DNA from 3 places in the Mesorhizobium sp. M8A.F.Ca.ET.165.01.1.1 genome. Region 2 is predicted to be linked to each of the others. Evidence: riboswitches for the same ligand, from Rfam matches in the RefSeq annotation. Region 2 holds a riboswitch; each other region holds the start of a gene.
The links. Region 2 has a riboswitch for cobalamin ahead of EN808_RS09955 (CbtB domain-containing protein). Riboswitches for the same ligand answer to the same signal wherever they lie in the genome.

Region 1 (5,825 bases), on a different contig from region 2:
CGAGACGAACAGATATTTCGCCGCCGGATGGCTGTGCAGTGAAAAGTCGCCGCCCGGTCCATAGGCCTTGACGTGCGAGCCGGGCGCCAGGTGATCGAACATCCAGCGTGTGCCGATGCTGCCCGCCTGCGCCTTCACCGTCACCGCGATCGAGAACGGCCGCGACGGCGACGACGACAGCGTGTAGGTGCGCATCAGCGGCCCATCTGGCGTCGGCAGCTCCAGCGTCACGAACTGGCCCGGCTTGTAGCGGAACCAGGTCTGGTTGTCGGACCGGAAGGTGAAGGTCTTGACGTCGGGCGCCTCATCGCTGACACCGGTCACTTCCAGCACCTGCAGTCTGTCGTTCCAGGGCGCCATCTGGTCGAGATGGCGATAGAGGCCAAGGTCGGTCATCGCATTCATCCCTGCATACCTTTCATTTTGCGCATGTCGTGATCCCAAAACCGCTGCACACTTTTGGGTGACATGCGCTAGGCGACGCTGCGCAGCGCCGGCCGCCCGCCTTCGGCCAGGCGCGGACCGATGAAGCGGGCATACCAGTCGACGAACTGGATGACGCCGCCTTCATGCAGCTCCGAATACGGGCCGGGTTCATAGGCCGGCGACAGGATACCGAAAGCGTTCTCCTCGACGATGCGGCGATCCTGGTCGTTGGTCTCGGTCCAGACATGGGTGAGTTCGGCGAGATCGTAGTCGACACCCTCGACGGCGTCCTTGTGCACCAACCACTTCGTCGTCACCGCCGTTTCGGTTGCGCTGACCGGCAGCACGCGGAAGGTGACGGCATGATCAACGAGGATGTGGTTCCAGGTCGTCGGGTAGTGATAGTGCATCAGCGTGCCGATGCGGTCGGCCGAAACGCTGTCGGACAGGTCCTTCCTCACCGCCCGCTTGCCGGTCATCGTGTAGCTCTGGGCATCGCGCAGCAGCGGCGCGCGGGTGGCGCGGTATTGCCCGGCCGGGTCGATGCGGAATTTGCTGGGCAGGCCAACAGCTTCGCACTTCGCCCAGTGCGCCAGCATCTCCGGATCGCTGTCGGCGCCTTGCACGCCGGTCACGGTCGGTGCTTCCGGGAAGGTCCTGCACAGTTCGGGATGATTGCCCGCGCAATGATAGCATTCGCGGTTGTTTTCCCAAACCAGCTTCCAATTGCCCTTCTCGATGATCGTGCTCTCGAAGGCGATCTTGGCCTCGCTCAGCCGGTGCGGCTTGAGATAGGGCTCGATCATTGCCCGCATCGGCGCGAAGTCGGCCGGCTCCTTGGCTAGGCAGATGAAGACATAGCCGGCGACGCTTTCGCAGGCGACCGGCTTCAGCCCGAACTGGCTCTTGTCGAACCCCTCGGCCATCTGGCGGGCGAACAGCAGACGCCCGTCCAGCTCATAGGTCCACTGGTGATAGGGACAGACCAGTTTGGCGGCCATGCCCTTGTCGCTGTTGCAGACGCGGCTGCCACGATGGCGGCAGGAATTGTGGAAGGCGTTGATCTTGCCCTGCTGATCGCGCACCAGCACGATAGGATAGTCGCCGACCTGCACGGTGATGAAGCTGCCCGGCTTGGGCAATTCGCAATCATGGCCGATGAACAGCCAGTCGCGATACCAGATCAGCTCCATGTCGAGCTTGAAGTAGTCCGGGTCGGTGTAAAAAGGCTGTTCCAGCGAAAAGCCTTGTCTGCGGCTGTTCAAGAGCCTCAGCATGTCGTTGCGCGCGTCCATGTCCTGTCCTCATTTTCAAGGACTGAACTGGTGGTGATTGAGGAAGGACTGGACGCAGATCGGCGCAAAGCCGGACAAACACCATCCGCCTCTTGACCGCCCACCGCGATCAGTCGAGTTCTAGCGATCTCGGGCTGGTTTCCGGGCTCTGGAGTCGTCCTTGCGGACCATCGCGACACCTTCCCAGGCTTTCGCCCAGTGGTCTCCCGTTGCGACTTGAACTCCACCACCGTTGCGGGGGCAGCGCCGGAATCTGACCGGCTTCCCAATTCTCCGCTCCGTCGTCACGCAGCGGCACCTGAGATGCCTGATCTAATCACGACAGGCTTTGCGACATCGGCACGAAAGCGACATCGCATCCATGCGGCGCGACACGCATGCTGGATCGTCATGACAGGGTCGTAGGCGTTGGAATCGCATTCTGTCGCCTGGCGCGCAGGCGCCGTTTTCGCCCCCTTTGCCGGGGGCAAAAGGGTTAACAGTTTCAAAAAGTGACTATTAGCAGATTCTAAAATCGAACCGAACGGTTCGTTTCTGTTGACGGTGCGTGCAGGACGGTGTGAACGCCGAGCCTCCGATACAGTTGGTGATCGGGGTGTCATTTTTAGCTAACTGGTTGATATAACGACAGAAAATAACCGATGTGGAAATCGCTGGTACAATTTCAAGTGGTAGAGTCATGGTCCACGCTGAACAACTTCGTGATTGGAAACAGCAGAGGTGCTCTCCCACATCGGGGCGGTCCGAACGACGCGATTTTAATCCCAAGACACGCCGCTAGACGGACGGAAAAATACTGGAGTACCCAAAATGAAAAAGATTGTTCTCACTGCCGCCGCCCTTCTGGCCATTTCCGGCAGCGCCTTCGCTGGTAGCGACCATTACGGTTCGAACGCCGCCACCCCCGCTGCCACTGTCGACAGCTCGTACACCGCTTCGACCAGCAAGTCGGAGCCGGCTGCTCAGACGCCTGCCCAGGGCGCCGACCACAATCTCTTCGGCAACAACTAACAGCCGATCCCCGGCCTGCGGCGGGGCGACCCTGCCGCGCGGGGTGGATGCCACAAATTCAGGAGTACCTAAAATGAACAAGATCCTCATTGCCGCCGCCGCCGTCCTGGCCCTCTCCGGCAGCGCCTTTGCCGGCAGCGACAACTACGGTTCGAGCGGTGCCAACCAGGCGGCTGTCACGTCGACCGACAACGCGAACACCGCGTCGATCGGCAAGTCGGCTCCGGCCACCGAGGCGCCTGCCCGGCCGGGTAGCGATCGCAACCTCTTCGGCCGTTGACGCCTGTTGCGAGTGGCGGCTTGCCCGCCGCTCGTGGAATTCAAGACATCAGGAGTATTGGAAATGAACAAGATCCTCATTGCTGCCGCCGCCGTTCTGGCCCTCTCCGGCAGCGCTTTCGCCGGCAGTGACAACTATGGCTCCAATGGCGCCAATCAGCCCACTGCATCGTCGACCGTCAATGTCGATACGTCGCATACGGGTTCGGTCCGCAACAGCGACTCACCCATCTACAAGCTGCTCAACTCGTCCGGCGACGTGCAGAAGTCCGCCCCTCACGGCGCAGACCGCAATCTCTTCGGCAACAACTAACCAGCCGTCGTGATGTATAAAAAGAGAGCGGCGGGCCTGCCCGCTGCTCTCTTTTTTTGTTGTCGAGACATGGCTGGCCTCAGGCGGCTTTTGCTTCCGCTTCGTGCAGCGCGAACGACCGTCCATCCGCATCGAAGATATGAAGGTCGCCGGCATTGGCGGTCAACTGCAGCGTCGAGCCGCGCTTGACCTCGACATTGCCCGGCAGCTTGGTCACCAGCGGCAGGTCGGCACGGCCGATGTCGATATAGACCAACTGAACCTCGCCGAGTTGCTCGACATAATCGACCGTCCCCTCGAACAGATAGTCCGCACCACTGGCGATCGCGAGATCTTCCGGCCGCACGCCGAAGCTGACCGCCGCTCCCTTTGCCGAGGGAGGCGTCGCGATCGGCACCGTCGCCTTGCGGCCGCCGACATGGCTGATGATGGTCGGGTTGCCCGTCTTGTCGACCGTGGCCGGCAGGATGTTCATGGCCGGCGAGCCGATGAACTGGGCGACGAATAGGTTGCCGGGGTTCTTGTAGAGCTCCATGGGCGTGCCGACCTGCTCGATGTGGCCATCCTTCAGCACCACGATGCGGTCGGCCAGCGTCATCGCCTCGACCTGGTCGTGGGTGACATAGATCATGGTCGTGTTGGGCATCGATTCCTTGAGCTTGGCGATCTCGATACGCGTGGCGACGCGCAGTGCCGCGTCAAGGTTCGACAGCGGTTCGTCGAACAGGAACACTTTTGGATTGCGCACGATGGCGCGGCCGATGGCGACACGCTGACGCTGGCCGCCCGACATCGCCTTGGGCAGGCGGTCGAGATATTTGGTCAGCTGCAGGATTTCGGCGGCCTGCCGCACCCGTTTGTCGATCTCGGCTTTGCTTTCCTTGCCGATCTTCATCGAGAAGGCCATGTTGTCGTAGACTGTCATGTGCGGATAGAGCGCGTAGGACTGGAACACCATGGCGATGCCGCGCTTCGATGGCGGCACGTCGTTGACCACCTGGCCGTCGATCTTGAGTTCGCCCGAGGTGATTTCCTCAAGCCCGGCGATCGAGCGCAGCAAGGTCGACTTGCCGCAGCCCGACGGGCCGACGAAGACGATGAATTCGCCCGATTTGATGTCGAGGTCGATGCCGTGGAGAATGTTGAGATTGCCGTAGGACTTCTTCACTTGTCTCAAATTGACATCGGCCATTGATTTCCTCCCAGTGGTTCCTCAGATGTTCAGCCTATGCGCCCGAACCAGACGCCGTAACCGCCGAGTTCGACCGTACCGGTGCTTGCCTGCCCGGAAAATCCGTGTCCCGCCAAAGGTTGCAGGGTTCGGTTGCCGAGGTCAACCTTCGCTGGCGCAGCGCCCAGATTGAAGACGCAGACGATCTCCTCATTGCCCGCCCGGCGGGTGAAGGCGACGGTGTCGCCCTGGCTTTCGATGAAGCTGATGTCGCCCTTGGCCAATGCCGGATGGGCGCGGCGGAAGGCGAGAAAGCGCCGGTAATGCTCAAGCAGCGAGGTTTCGTCACCTTGCTGCACGTTGACCGCCTGTGACAGGTGCTTGGCCGGCACCGGCAGCCAGGGCTTTGCCTGGGAGAAGCCGCCATTGCTGGCATTGCCGTCCCACACCATGGGTGTGCGGCAGCCGTCGCGGCCCTTGAATTCCGGCCAGAAGCGGATGCCGTAGGGGTCCTGCAGGTCCTCGAAGCGCAGGTCGGCCTCGCCGAGCCCGAGTTCTTCGCCTTGGTAGATGCAGACCGAGCCGCGCAGCGACATCAGCAATGCCGAGATAACCTTGAGATAAGCGGTCGGGTCGGTTTCGCCGGCGGCCCAGCGCGAGGCCGGGCGCATCACGTCATGGTTGGAAAACGCCCAGCACGACCAGCCGTCGCTGGCCACCTCGCCAAAAGCTTCCAGCACCGAGCGGACCTTGGCTGCGCTGATCTTTTCCGGCGCCAGGAAGTCGAAGGAATAGCACATATGCACGCGCTTGCCGCCCGCTGTATAGGCGGCGACCACGTCCAGCCCGCGCTGCGAATCGCCGACTTCGCCGACCGCGGCGGTCGCCGGATACTCGTCGAGCAGCGCCCGGAAACGCTCGAGGAAGGCGAGGTTCTCCGGCCGGCTCTTGTCGTAGATATGATCCTGGTAGTTGTAGGGATTGACCGCCGGCGCGGTCTGGTCGTTGCGCTCTTCCGGTGGCAGCGGCGGGTTGTTTTCCAGCCCCTGGCTGTGGAAGTAGAAATTGATGGTGTCGAGGCGGAAGCCGTCGACGCCGCGCTCCAGCCAGAAGCGGGTGACGTCGAGCAGCGCGTCCTGGACTTCCGCGTTGTGGAAGTTGAGGTCGGGCTGCTCGGCCAGGAAATTGTGCAGGTAGTATTGCTGGCGGCTGGTGTCCCATTGCCAGGCCGAGCCGCCGAAGATCGACAGCCAGTTGTTGGGCGGCGTGCCGTCGGGCCTTGCGTCCGCCCAGACATACCAGTCGGCCTTCGGATTGACGCGGCTCGAGC
Region 2 (5,825 bases):
TGGTGGCATAGGTCTGGCCGGCGCTGCGTTCCGCCGGCTTCAGCCCTGAGAAGACCGGCCCGTGCGTCTGGCCGTCGCGCGACCAGGTCTGGGCGCCTGCGCGCAAGCCGCCGGAAAATTCCGGCGCGTCATTGTCGGCGTGGCGGAGCCATTCGGGATCGTCATGCCGGCTCATCAGGCCGCGGCCATAGATCGGCACCAGCCGCGACAGGTCCTTGTGGACGCCCGGACAGTGCAGGCACTCGTTGAAGTTTTCCCAAAAGATCTTCCAGTTGCAGTTCATGACCTTGCGCAGCACATGGCCTGAGACCAGCGTTTCGAGCGGCCAGTTGCCGAGGTTGCCGGACGCGGGATCGAAGGAGGATTGCGCCGAGCCGGCGGCATCTTCAGCAAGATTGACGAAGACGAAGCCGCGCCACACCGAGAGCGCGACGCGATAAAGCGGGTGATCGGCCTTGTCGAAGCCGTCAGGCAGCGATTTCGACGGCACGCGCACCAGCTCGCCGCGCAGCGAGTAGGACCAGGCGTGATACGGGCAGGTTATCAGCCGCGCTTTCAGGCGGCCCTCGCTCTCCTGGCAAAGCTGCGAGCCGCGATGGCGGCAGGTGTTGTGGAAGGCGCGCAGCTCACCTGTGTCGTCGCGCAGCACGAGGATGTCCTGCGTGCCGATGCGGAATCGGCGGAAGGCTAGCGGCTGCGCCAGATCGGCCTCGCGGCAGACGAGCAGCCAGTCTCTGTACCAGATGGCGTCGAGATCACGCTTATAGCTCTCCTGGTCCCAATATGCCGATGAGGGCAGCGTCGGCTCGGTACGGGTCAGCCCGTTATAAGGATCGCGCTCGCTGGCATTGGGCTGCATGGCTGGCTTCCTGTGAGGCTTGCCAGCCGACACCCGGCCATGAAGTTTGTCAATCAGGACGGGATGGGAGCGGCTTTGCCGATACGACGCTCCTGCGCTGGCGGCTGTCGGAATTTGGTTTGCCGCGCGCGGCGAATTTCCCTATAGTCACCAACGTCGTCGGTTCCTTTTTGGGAGCCAAGAGGGAATGCGGTGCGGGCGAGGTTTCGCCCAATGCCGTGGCTGCCCCCGCAACTGTGTGCGGTAGTCCTCTCCATATGCCACTGAAGATTTTTCTTCGGGAAGGTGGGGAAGGGCGCTTATCCGCGAGCCAGGAGACCTGCCGGCGGCGAAAAGACTGACTTCTATGCCCTCGGGTGGAGGGCGAAAGGACTGGAAATGACCACTGCTACCGTCTCCCTCGGCGCCTCCGTCTCCTCGCAGTCGCGCTTCATGCAGCTCGCGCTCGCCGCGCTGCTCGGCATTTTCGTTGTCGGCTTTGTCGGCTTCTCGCACATCGATGCGGTCCACAACGCCGCCCACGATTATCGCCACTCGATGGCGTTTCCCTGCCACTAACTGGGATCTGACATCATGAACCTTTTTCGCAACGTCGTGTTCGTCGCGGCGATCGCGGGGCTCGTGGCCGGTGTCGTTCTTGCCTGCATGCAGGCCTATGCGACCGTTCCGCTGATCCTGAAAGCGGAAGTCTACGAAAAGGCAGGCGGCGGCCATCATCACGACCATGGCGCGGCACCCGCGGCAACCGATACCGGCGCCGTGAGCACGGCCGCTCCGGCAGGCAATGCCATGAGTTCCGCCGCGCCGGCAGCGGAAGCAGCTGCTCCGGTAGCGGAGGATGAAGGCTGGGCGCCGGCCGACGGCTTAGAGCGTTTCGCCTTCAGCGTGCTTGCCAATATCGTCACCGGCATCGGCTTCGCATTGGTCCTGGTCGCGGTTTCGGAATTCGCAGGCGGCGTCGGCAACTGGCGCCAGGGCGTTTTCTGGGGTCTGGCCGGCTTTGCCGTGTTCACACTGGCGCCTGGCCTCGGCCTGCAGCCGGAGCTGCCTGCAATGCCGGCGGCCGATCTCCTGCCGCGCCAGATCTGGTGGTCGGCAACGGTGGCGGCAACCGCTATCGGCCTTGGCCTGATCGTGTTTCGCAGATCGCTGCCGTTGACCATCCTCGCGGTCTTGCTGATCGTCGCGCCGCACATTGTCGGCGCGCCGCAGCCCGACAGCTTCGAGACACCGATCCCGGAAGGCCTGCACCATCAGTTCGTGGTGGCGGTGACGGTGACAAATCTGGTGTTCTGGCTGGTGCTCGGCGCGGTCGTTGGCGTGGTTCGCGGGCGCTTCACCGGCACGGCGACCAGCCTGCGCGACAGCTTTGCCTGATCTGGGCAAGCTGACCTTCATCATCGGTGGTGCGCGCTCCGGCAAGAGCGCGCACGCAGAAACCCTGGTGGCGGCGTTGCCCTCGCCATGGGCCTATATCGCCACGGCGCAAGCCTATGACGACGAGATGCATGAACGCATCGCGCTGCACCGCTCGCGGCGCGGCGAGGGCTGGTCGACCATCGACGCGCCACTCGACCTTGCCGAAGCCCTGGAGGCGTTGCCGGATGATCAGCCGGTGCTTGTCGACTGCCTGACGCTGTGGCTGACCAATCACATGCTGGCGGATCACGACGTCGAGGCCGCGTGCCGACGGCTGGCGGACGTTCTGTCGCGGCCGCGCGGGCCGTGGTTCGTGGTGTCGAACGAGGTCGGGCAAGGCATCGTGCCCGACAATGCGCTGGGGCGGCGTTTTCGCGACGACGCCGGTCGGCTCAACCAGCGGGTCGCCGCGGTCGCCGATACGGTGCTCCTGATGGTGGCGGGGCTACCGCTCAAGGTGAAATGAAATGACCGAAGACAAGGGCTCCAAAGACCGGGATGAAGAACGCCATCGCGCCAAGATGGCCAAGCGCAAGGCGGTGCAGGACGCCGAGGTCGCGGGCAAGACGATCGAGAAGGGGTTGCTGATCGTCAACACCGGCCCCGGCAAGGGCAAGACCACGGCCGCCTTCGGTCTCGCACTGCGGATGCTCGGCTACGGCAAGCGCGTCGGCGTCGTCCAGTTCATCAAGGGCAAATGGCACACCGGCGAGAAGGACGCTTTCGCCGCCTTCGGCGACCGGATCGTCTGGCATGCGATGGGCGAGGGGTTCACCTGGGAAACGCAGGATCTGAAGCGCGACATCGCGGCCGCCGAAGCCGCCTGGGCCAAGGCCGTGGAATTGATTGGCGACCCCTCGATCAGCCTTGTCGTGCTCGATGAACTCAACATCGCGCTGCGCTACGATTATCTCGATCTCGACAAGGTGGTTGCCGCGCTCAAGGCTCGCCGCGAGGGCCTGCACGTTGTCGTCACCGGTCGCAACGCGAAGCCGGCGCTGGTCGAGGCGGCGGACCTGGTCACCGAGATGGGGCTGACGAAGCACCATTTTTCCGCCGGCGTAAAAGCGCAGCAGGGCATCGAGTTCTAGAACACCAGGATTGCGATCACCGCGATCAGCCCAAACAGGCCAATCAGCAAATAGTCGGCGACACGATAAAGTTGGAGCGCCCGCCGGATGTCGCCGCTGTCGACATCGCGTCGTCCGTCTTCGCCCATGAAGACGTCGTCGACCACGACGCCGCCATAGCTGCGCGGCCCGGCGAGCGCGAGGCCAAGTGCGCCGGCCATGGCCGCTTCCGGCCAGCCGGCATTGGGCGAGCGGTGTTTTTTCGCGTCGCGCCGTACCGCCTGCCAGGCATTGCCGGGGTCGGTGCCCTTGACCAGGAAAGCGGCCAGCACAATCAGCACCGCCGTCAGCCGTGATGCCGGCAGGTTGATCCAATCGTCGAAGCGTGCCGCCGCCCAGCCGAAGGCCTCATGGCGTGGGGTGCGGTGGCCGATCATCGAATCGGCGGTGTTGGCGGCCTTGTAGGCGGCGCCGCCGGCCAGCCCGCCGACACCGGTCCAGAAGGCGGGGGCGACGATGCCGTCGGAGAAATTCTCCGCCAGGCTCTCGATCGCCGCCCGGCAGACGCCGGCGCGGTCCAGCGTTTCGGGATCGCGGCCAACGATTCGCGAGACGGCGGCTCGGCCCATGTCGAGGCCTCCGCTGTCGAGCGCGTCGGCGACGGCTTCGACGTGTTCGTAAAGGCTTTTCTGCGACAGAAGCGATGTCGCCAGAAGGACGGCAATGATCAATCCCAAGGGGACGAACCAGAGCAGGACAAGCTGCACGCAAAGACCTGCTGCCGCCGGCACCAGCACGATGACGAGAAGCGCCTGGACACCACGTTGGCGACGCAGCGCGTCGGGATCAGTGGCGCGGTTGAGCCTCAAGTCGAGAAAGGATATCAGCCTTCCGAACCACGTCACCGGATGGCCGATGGCGCGAAACAGCCAGTCGGGATAACCGAGGGCGAATTCGACAACCAATGACAGGAAAGCGATCAGGACTGACATGAAGCTTCTTGAAGGAGCGGTGGACCATGGTGGAAGTCTTGGCCGGGCAAGGGCGCTTTTCCCCAATGCCGTGCTGCCGTTCGTCGACCTCTCGACCGGTATCAATCCGCACTCCTACCCGCTTTTCGATCTGCCCGCCACCGCCCTGTGGCGATTGCCGGAGGCCGCGCGTGGGTGCGAGCTGATAGAGATTGCGGCCCAAACCTATGGCGCGCCTTCAGCGGGCAACGTCGTGGCGGCGCCTGGTACGCAGATTCTGCTGCCGCGCGTGGCATCGCTGGTGCGGCCCGGCAAGGCATTGGTGCTGGCGCCGACCTATGCGGAACACGCCAGGGCGGCGGCAATCGCCGGGCACGAGGTGGCCGGGGTCGGCGATTTCGCCGCGCTGGCCGAAGCCGACCTCGCCATCATCGTCAATCCGAACAATCCGGATGGGCGCATCATCGAGCGCGACCGGCTGCTGGCGCTGGCCGCCAGGTTGCGCGCCAGGGGCGGGTTGCTGGTCGTCGACGAGGCGTTCATGGATGTCGGCCCGCGCGAGCACAGTCTCGCCGGCGATGTCGGCCAGGGCGGCATCGTTGTGCTGCGTTCCTTCGGCAAGTTCTTTGGTCTGGCCGGCCTGCGGCTTGGGTTCGCGCTTGCCGATGCGCCGACGGTCGAGCGGCTGGAGACACAATTCGGACCTTGGGCCGTCGCCGGGCCGGCGTTGGAATATGGCATCCGCGCGCTCGCCGATCTCGGGTGGCAGGATGCGATGCGGGCGTCGCTGGTGGATGCGTCGGCGCGCCTCGATGCGCTGTTCGGCCGTTTCGGCGTTCGCGTCGCTGGCGGCACCACATTGTTCCGCTATCTCAGCCTCCCCGATGCCGGCGGCCTGTTTTCCGCGCTTGGCGAGAGCGGCATTCTGCTCCGGCATTTCTCCGGCCGGCCGCATGTCCTGCGCGCCGGCCTGCCGGGGAGCGAGGTGGAATGGCGCAGGCTCGAATCCGCGCTTGCCGATTGGGCGTCGCGGCGCGAGGATCGGTCGAAAGGTTAGAAACAATGATCCATGTCTGCTCGCTGGCGAAGATCGAGGAAACGGTGGCCAGGACAGGCGCCGACCGCATGCTATCGCTGCTTGCGGCCGGGACGGATGTGGTGCGTCCGGCCTCGATCCCTAGGGAAAACCACCTGCATCTGGTCATGCATGACATTGCGGTGGCGCAGGACGGCATGACCATGCCTGGCGAGGAGCATGTGCGCAGTCTGCTCGATTTCGCGCGCCGCTGGGACCGGGCAAGGCCGATGGTGGTTCACTGCTATGCCGGCATCAGCCGTTCGACGGCTTCGGCCTACATCATCACCGCGGCGCTTGCGCCTAAGCGCAATGAGCTGGAACTGGCGCAGACGTTGCGCGCGCTGTCTCCTTCGGCGACGCCCAATCCGCGACTGATCGCGGTGGCCGACACGCTGCTCGAGCGCAAGGGCCGCATGATTGAGGCGATC
Region 3 (5,825 bases), on a different contig from region 2:
GAAGCCAGTCGCGCCAGATAGGCGCTCATGGCGCCGGTCGGCGGCGCGATCGACATGTCGTTGTCGTTGAGGATGACGATGAGCCGGGCATCGAGCGCGCCGGCATTGTTCATCGCCTCATAAGCCATGCCGGCCGACATTGCGCCGTCGCCGATGACGGAAATGACATTGTTGCGGCCGCCTGAGAGGTCGCGGGCGGCGGCCATGCCCAAGCCGGCCGATATCGACGTCGAGGAATGGGCGGCGCCGAACGGGTCGTATTCGCTCTCGGCCCGGCGGGTGAAGCCCGACAAGCCGCCTTCCTGGCGCAAGGTGCGGATGCGGTCCCGGCGTCCGGTCAGGATCTTGTGCGGATAGGCCTGGTGGCCGACATCCCAGATCAGCCGGTCATCGGGTGTGTTGAAAACATAGTGCAGCGCCACTGTCAGTTCGACCACGCCCAGGCCGGCGCCAAGATGGCCGCCGGTGCGGGACACGGCATCGACCAGTTCGGCGCGCAGCTCGGATGCCAATTGCGGCAATTCGCTCTCGGCCAGCGTGCGCAGGTCGGCCGGGATGCGAATCCTGTCGAGAAGCGGCGTATGCGGCGTTGCGTTCACGGTGGGCCCAGACTTTCTGTTCATCGGCGGGATAGGCCGCCGGCCGGCGAAAGTAAATGCGTGTCGGTGACGCGGACGGCCAGCCTCTCGATCCGCTCAGCCTTCCGGCAGCGGAATGAATTCCTTCTCATCGCCAGGAACGATATCGAAGCGGCCGGTCTTCCATTCCTGCTTGGCCTGCTCGATGCGCTCCTTGGACGAGGAGACGAAATTCCACCAGATGTAGCGCTTCGAACCGAGCGAGGCGCCGCCGAACAGCATGAAATGCGCCCCGGTCAGCGATGATATGACGATCTCGTCGCCGGGGCGGAACACCAGCAGCCGTTCCGCCGGAAAGACGTCGCCCGAAATCGAGACCTCGCCTTCCAGCGTATAGATGGCGCGCTCTTCCGCATCGGCCGGGATTTTGACACTGGCACCGGGCGCCAGCCGCAAATCAGCGTAGAGCGTTTCGGAGTCCGCCCGCACCGGAGACCGCAATCCCTGGAAATCACCGATGACGACGCGCCCGCTGACGCCGTCGGCATCGATCTCGGGAAGCCGAAGCGCCGCTGTGTTCTCGAACACCGGCGCAACCTCTTCCTTGCCATCGGGCAGTGCCAGCCAAGTCTGCAAGCCGGAGATGGACATCGGCGCGCCGCGCAATTCCTGTGGCGTGCGCTCGGAATGGACGATGCCACGGCCCGCGGTCATCAGGTTCACGTCGCCGGGCTGGATCACCATTTCGGTGCCGAGCGAATCGCGATGCCGGATCTTGCCGTCGAACAGATAGGTCACGGTCGACAGGCCGATATGCGGGTGCGGACGGACATCGAGCGCCTGGCCGGCGCGCAGGATGGCCGGGCCCATGCGGTCGAAGAAGATGAACGGCCCGACCAGCCGCCTCTTGGCGGTCGGCAACGCGCGGCGCACTTCGAAGCCGCCAATATCCTTGGCGTTGGGGATGACCATCAACTCGATCTGGTCGCTGGCGAAGGCATCGCCGGCCTCAGGGTCTTTCCCCGGGAAGAAGCTCATGAACTCTCCTGGTCAGCGCTCGGTGGCTGCATCAGCCGCATCAGGCAAAGCGGATCGCGGCCTTTGCTCTTAGTTTGGCCGCCACCTCTTCGCGATTGCGCGGATGCTGGTGGGTTTCGAGGGAATCAAGCAATTCGCGTGCCGATGCCGCGATGGCTTCGACAGCATGATCGAACGCATGCTGGTTCTGTTTCGACGGCCGCGTCGTTCCACTCAGCTTGCGGACAAACTGGAGTGCCGCGTCGCGGACTTCGTCGTTGGTTGCCGGCGGATCAAAATTGAACAGGGTCTTGATGTTTCTGCACATCGTTTCCAAACCTCCTCTTGTCCGTTTCAATCGGGACGAACTGTATCCTCAATCATGATCGTGTCCAAAAATCGGTAAGACTGCGAGGGCGCCTTAGTCCGCGTCGAGCGGCTCGGTTCCAACCGGCTTGCCATCGCGCGACAGCCTGATCTTCTCGACCTTGTCCTCGGCTGCCTTCAGCAAGCGGTCGCAATGCGCCTTCAGCGCCTCGCCGCGCTCGTAGATCCGGATCGACTGGTCGAGCGGCACGTCGCCGCGCTCCAGATCATCGACGATCTTCTCCAGCGCGTCGAGTGCCTGTTCGAAGCTCATCGCCTTGACGTCTTCGTTGATCTCACCGCTCATCATTCATCCTTTCATCAGTCGCCCGACATGGGCGGCGACCGAAAATGCCAATCCTTGCAGATCGTAGCCACCCTCGAGCAGGCTGACGAGCCGGTTGCCGCCGTGGCGTGCGGCGCGCTGCATCAGTTGGCCGGTCGCCCAGTCGAAATCGTCCTCGGTCAGATTGATCTCGGCCAGCGGGTCGCGGTGGTGCGCGTCGAAGCCGGCCGAAATGATGATCAGGTCGGGGGCGAAATTGTCGAGCGATGGCAGCACGCGCGACAGGAAGGCATCGCGAAACACCTCGCTGCCGGTCTGTGGCGCCAGCGGCGCGTTGACGATGTTGCCGGCACCGGTCTCGTTCTTCGCCCCGGTGCCTGGGTACAACGGCATCTGGTGCGTCGAGCAATAGAGCACCGACGGATCGTCCCAGAAAATATCCTGCGTGCCGTTGCCGTGATGCACGTCCCAGTCGACGACGGCGACACGCTCGGCGCCGTGCCTCTTCTGCGCATAGCGGGCAGCGATCGCCGCCGTGTTGAAGAAGCAGAAGCCCATTGCCGTGGTCTTTTCGGCATGGTGGCCGGGCGGACGGGCGGCGACGAAGACATTGTCGGCCCGCCCCGCAAAGACATCGTCGACGGCGGCGTTGGCGGCGCCGATCGCCGTGATCGCGGCCTGCCAGCTCTTCGGGCTGGCGGTGGTATCGGCGTCGATGTGGGCAATGCCTTCGTCGGGGATGGCGGCGCGGACACGCGCGACGAAATCGGCGGGATGCGCGTAGAGGATCGTCGCCTCGTCGCCTTGCGGAGCCTCGACGCGGTCGAGCGCGGCAAAAGCTTCGTCGTCGAGCACGCGCTCGATGGCGCGCAGGCGGTCGGGCCGCTCGGGGTGGCCCGGCGGGGTGACGTGTTCGAGAAAGATGGGGTGCGTGTAGAGACGGGTAGCCATCTCCCCTATCTAGTGCCCCGACGCCGTAATGGCCATGCGTGGCGGCTTGATCGCTGGGGAAAATCACGCCTGCGTCCATTGGCGTCGCTGCGGGGATTGGCGCCGCCGGGGCTTCGGCGTAAGGTTGCCGCCACTGCCTGGTGCCTGCCGGTCTGTTTGTTTTAGCCGCATTCTGCGACGCCAAATGATTTCACTTGGCTGCAAATGCTCCGGCGGGAGAATCGGGAACACGGTTAAATTCCGTGGCGTGCCCAACGCTGTAAGGGGGACCGCGCCGGTAAATGCCACTGTCGATGACGGGAAGGCACCGGACGCGGGTTGATCCCGAGCCAGAAGACCGGCCTGGCAGGCATCGTCATCCGCATGGTCAGGCGGATGACATCAGAGCGATGTGGGTCCTCTTGGACGCGCAAAGTTCGCTCTGAGAATTTGAACTGCTGCAATCGCAAGGGGACAAGCGATGCCGGAAGCCATGACCGCTCCAATGGGCGATGGATTTGATCAGATAGCGCGTGACGCGGTTTATCGCGCCATGTTCACGCGGCGCGACGTCCGCAGCCATTTTACATCGGAGGCGATCGACGATGCAGTGCTGGCGCGGCTGCTGCTTGCCGCCCACCACGCGCCATCGGTCGGCTTCATGCAACCCTGGAACTTCATCGTCATCCGCGATGCCAAGCGACGGGCGGAGGTGCGCGACCTGTTCCTTGCCGCGCGTGAGCAGGAACTGCCGGCAATCGAGGCAGACCGGCAGGCGCTCTACCGCAAGCTCAAGCTTGAAGGCATTTGCGAAAGCGCATTCAACATCTGTATCACCTGCGACCGCGAGCGCTCGAAAGGCTCGCCGCTGGGGCGCTGGCACAACCCGGAAATGGACCTCTACAGCACGGTCTGCGCGGTGCAGAATTTCTGGCTGGCGGCACGCACCGAGGGTGTTGGCGTCGGCTGGGTCAGCATCATCGAGGCGCAAGCGCTGAAAAGCCTGCTGTCTGTCCCCGACCACGTGACGCCGGTCGCCTATCTCTGCGTCGGTCGTGTCTCGGAGTTCGCGCCGAAACCCGACCTCGAAACACATGGCTGGGGCCGACGCCTGCCGCTGCCCGACCTGATCATGAGCGAGACGTTTTGCGGCCAGGGTGAGGCACCGCTCAAATCGGCGGTGGCGCGCCTCGACACCGTCGCAGGTGCGCCCGCCAGCCCCGCCGATCAGCGCGTCGCGCCGGCCGTGCCCCAGCGCGAGCCGCCGAAGGTGGACAGCGCCTTGTCCTTGAGTTCCCGGAACTTCGATGAGGCTTCGGCCAGCCTGGCGTCCCAGGCCGGATCAGGCACCTGGCCCTCGATGGTCCTGAAATAGACCTGCATCAGGCAGGCAATGGCGAATGGCTCGATGAAGGCCGCCTTGAAAGCCCAGGCAAAGACGATGGCGAGCACGAAAGCCCAGCCGGCGAGTTGCCCGGGCATGACATAAAGAATGGCGGCTGCCGGAGCCAGCATCAGCAGGAAAATCACGAAAGACACGCCCCACATGATGACCGCCAGCCAGACGGCGTTCTTGACCATGGTCTTGCCGTTCTGGGCGTAGAGCACCACGCCTTGGCGCGCCGTCTCGAACGGCGAGGACGAATTGATGCGGATGTTGTAGCCGAGAATGATCTCGTCGACATAGGTCAGCGATAGCCGGATCACCGTGTTGAGGAACGAGACCAGGCCGCTCAGGCCTGGGATGGGCAGGAAGGCCGCGATGCCACCCAGCAGGCCGGTGATGGCGCGGATGGCGCCCTTGACCAACTGGTCGACGACGAAAAGGATGTTCGCCTCGGCAAAGCGCTCGGTCACAACCTCTTTCGCGTAGGCGATCTGGTTCTGGCCGTCGGGAACGTCATGCCCGTCGATGAGATGCACCATGACGGCGATATGGCCGGCCTTGACGACGTAGAGGATGTATTCGCGCAGCCAGTAGACAGCGATCGAGACGACGCCGAAACCGACCACACCGCCCCAAAGGGCAAAGGACAACGGTCCGTCCGGATCGGTGGAGATATGGCCGACGCCGTAGCCGACCGAGGCACCGGTGCCGGTGGCCATGATGTAGGCCAGCGTGATGCCGAAATAGACGATCATGCGAAAGACAATGAAAGGCCAGGTCCGCATCATGATGGACACCGACCTGCCGATATCGAAATCCCACATGCCCGATTCTCCCCTCAGAGATGGCTGGGGAGGATGCGCCCAAACCGGCTATTGTCAATTGCAGGCGGTGGCGGAAGCGCCGCGGCGGCTCAGTTTGACCGCGCTTCCGGTTTCTCGAGCAGGCCTTCGAGCAGTTGCTTGAATGCGGCCACCACCTTCCTCGACGTCGCTTCGGGATCGTTCGAGTTGGCGATCCGCTGTGCGGCCTGACTGCTCGCACCGTTGATCAATCGCGCCGCCGTTTCGGGATCGACGCCCGGCACCACCATCCCCTCCTGTTGCAGCGCCGTCAGATGATCGGTCATTGAACCGACGCAGGCATTGGCATTCGACCATTGCGCCGGGTCTCCCAGCACGGCCGGACCGTCCCGGAACATGATGCGCTGGATTTCCGGCTCCAGCGCCATTTCGATGTAGGTCGTGCATTCGTCGACGAA

Region 1: linked by a shared signal. The riboswitch ahead of EN808_RS23640 (aromatic ring-hydroxylating dioxygenase subunit alpha) and the one ahead of EN808_RS09955 (CbtB domain-containing protein) in region 2 are both predicted to bind cobalamin.
Region 3: linked by a shared signal. The riboswitch ahead of bluB (5,6-dimethylbenzimidazole synthase) and the one ahead of EN808_RS09955 (CbtB domain-containing protein) in region 2 are both predicted to bind cobalamin.

The regions. Positions count from the first base shown of each region.
Region 1 is NZ_SRTH01000010.1:55,406-61,230, reverse strand. It holds gene EN808_RS23645 (hybrid-cluster NAD(P)-dependent oxidoreductase) at 1-396, opposite strand, end outside; gene EN808_RS23640 (aromatic ring-hydroxylating dioxygenase subunit alpha) at 474-1,721, opposite strand; cobalamin riboswitch at 1,836-2,038, opposite strand; gene EN808_RS23635 (DUF680 domain-containing protein) at 2,532-2,732, shown strand; gene EN808_RS23630 (DUF680 domain-containing protein) at 2,806-3,012, shown strand; gene EN808_RS23625 (DUF680 domain-containing protein) at 3,076-3,324, shown strand; gene ugpC (sn-glycerol-3-phosphate ABC transporter ATP-binding protein UgpC) at 3,404-4,516, opposite strand; gene EN808_RS23615 (alpha-glucosidase) at 4,546-5,825, opposite strand, start outside.
Region 2 is NZ_SRTH01000003.1:139,852-145,676, forward strand. It holds gene EN808_RS09950 (aromatic ring-hydroxylating dioxygenase subunit alpha) at 1-859, opposite strand, end outside; cobalamin riboswitch at 1,003-1,201, shown strand; gene EN808_RS09955 (CbtB domain-containing protein) at 1,238-1,417, shown strand; gene EN808_RS09960 (CbtA family protein) at 1,433-2,236, shown strand; gene cobU (bifunctional adenosylcobinamide kinase/adenosylcobinamide-phosphate guanylyltransferase) at 2,229-2,744, shown strand; gene cobO (cob(I)yrinic acid a,c-diamide adenosyltransferase) at 2,746-3,369, shown strand; gene cbiB (adenosylcobinamide-phosphate synthase CbiB) at 3,366-4,340, opposite strand; gene cobD (threonine-phosphate decarboxylase CobD) at 4,339-5,376, shown strand; gene EN808_RS09985 (tyrosine phosphatase family protein) at 5,382-5,825, shown strand, end outside.
Region 3 is NZ_SRTH01000004.1:450,018-455,842, reverse strand. It holds gene dxs (1-deoxy-D-xylulose-5-phosphate synthase) at 1-623, opposite strand, end outside; gene EN808_RS15440 (pirin family protein) at 696-1,616, opposite strand; gene EN808_RS15435 (DUF2277 domain-containing protein) at 1,657-1,923, opposite strand; gene EN808_RS15430 (exodeoxyribonuclease VII small subunit) at 2,017-2,268, opposite strand; gene EN808_RS15425 (histone deacetylase family protein) at 2,272-3,198, opposite strand; cobalamin riboswitch at 3,377-3,559, shown strand; partial or broken gene bluB (5,6-dimethylbenzimidazole synthase) at 3,659-4,237, shown strand; gene EN808_RS15415 (hypothetical protein) at 4,405-5,388, opposite strand; gene EN808_RS15410 (TetR/AcrR family transcriptional regulator) at 5,478-5,825, opposite strand, start outside.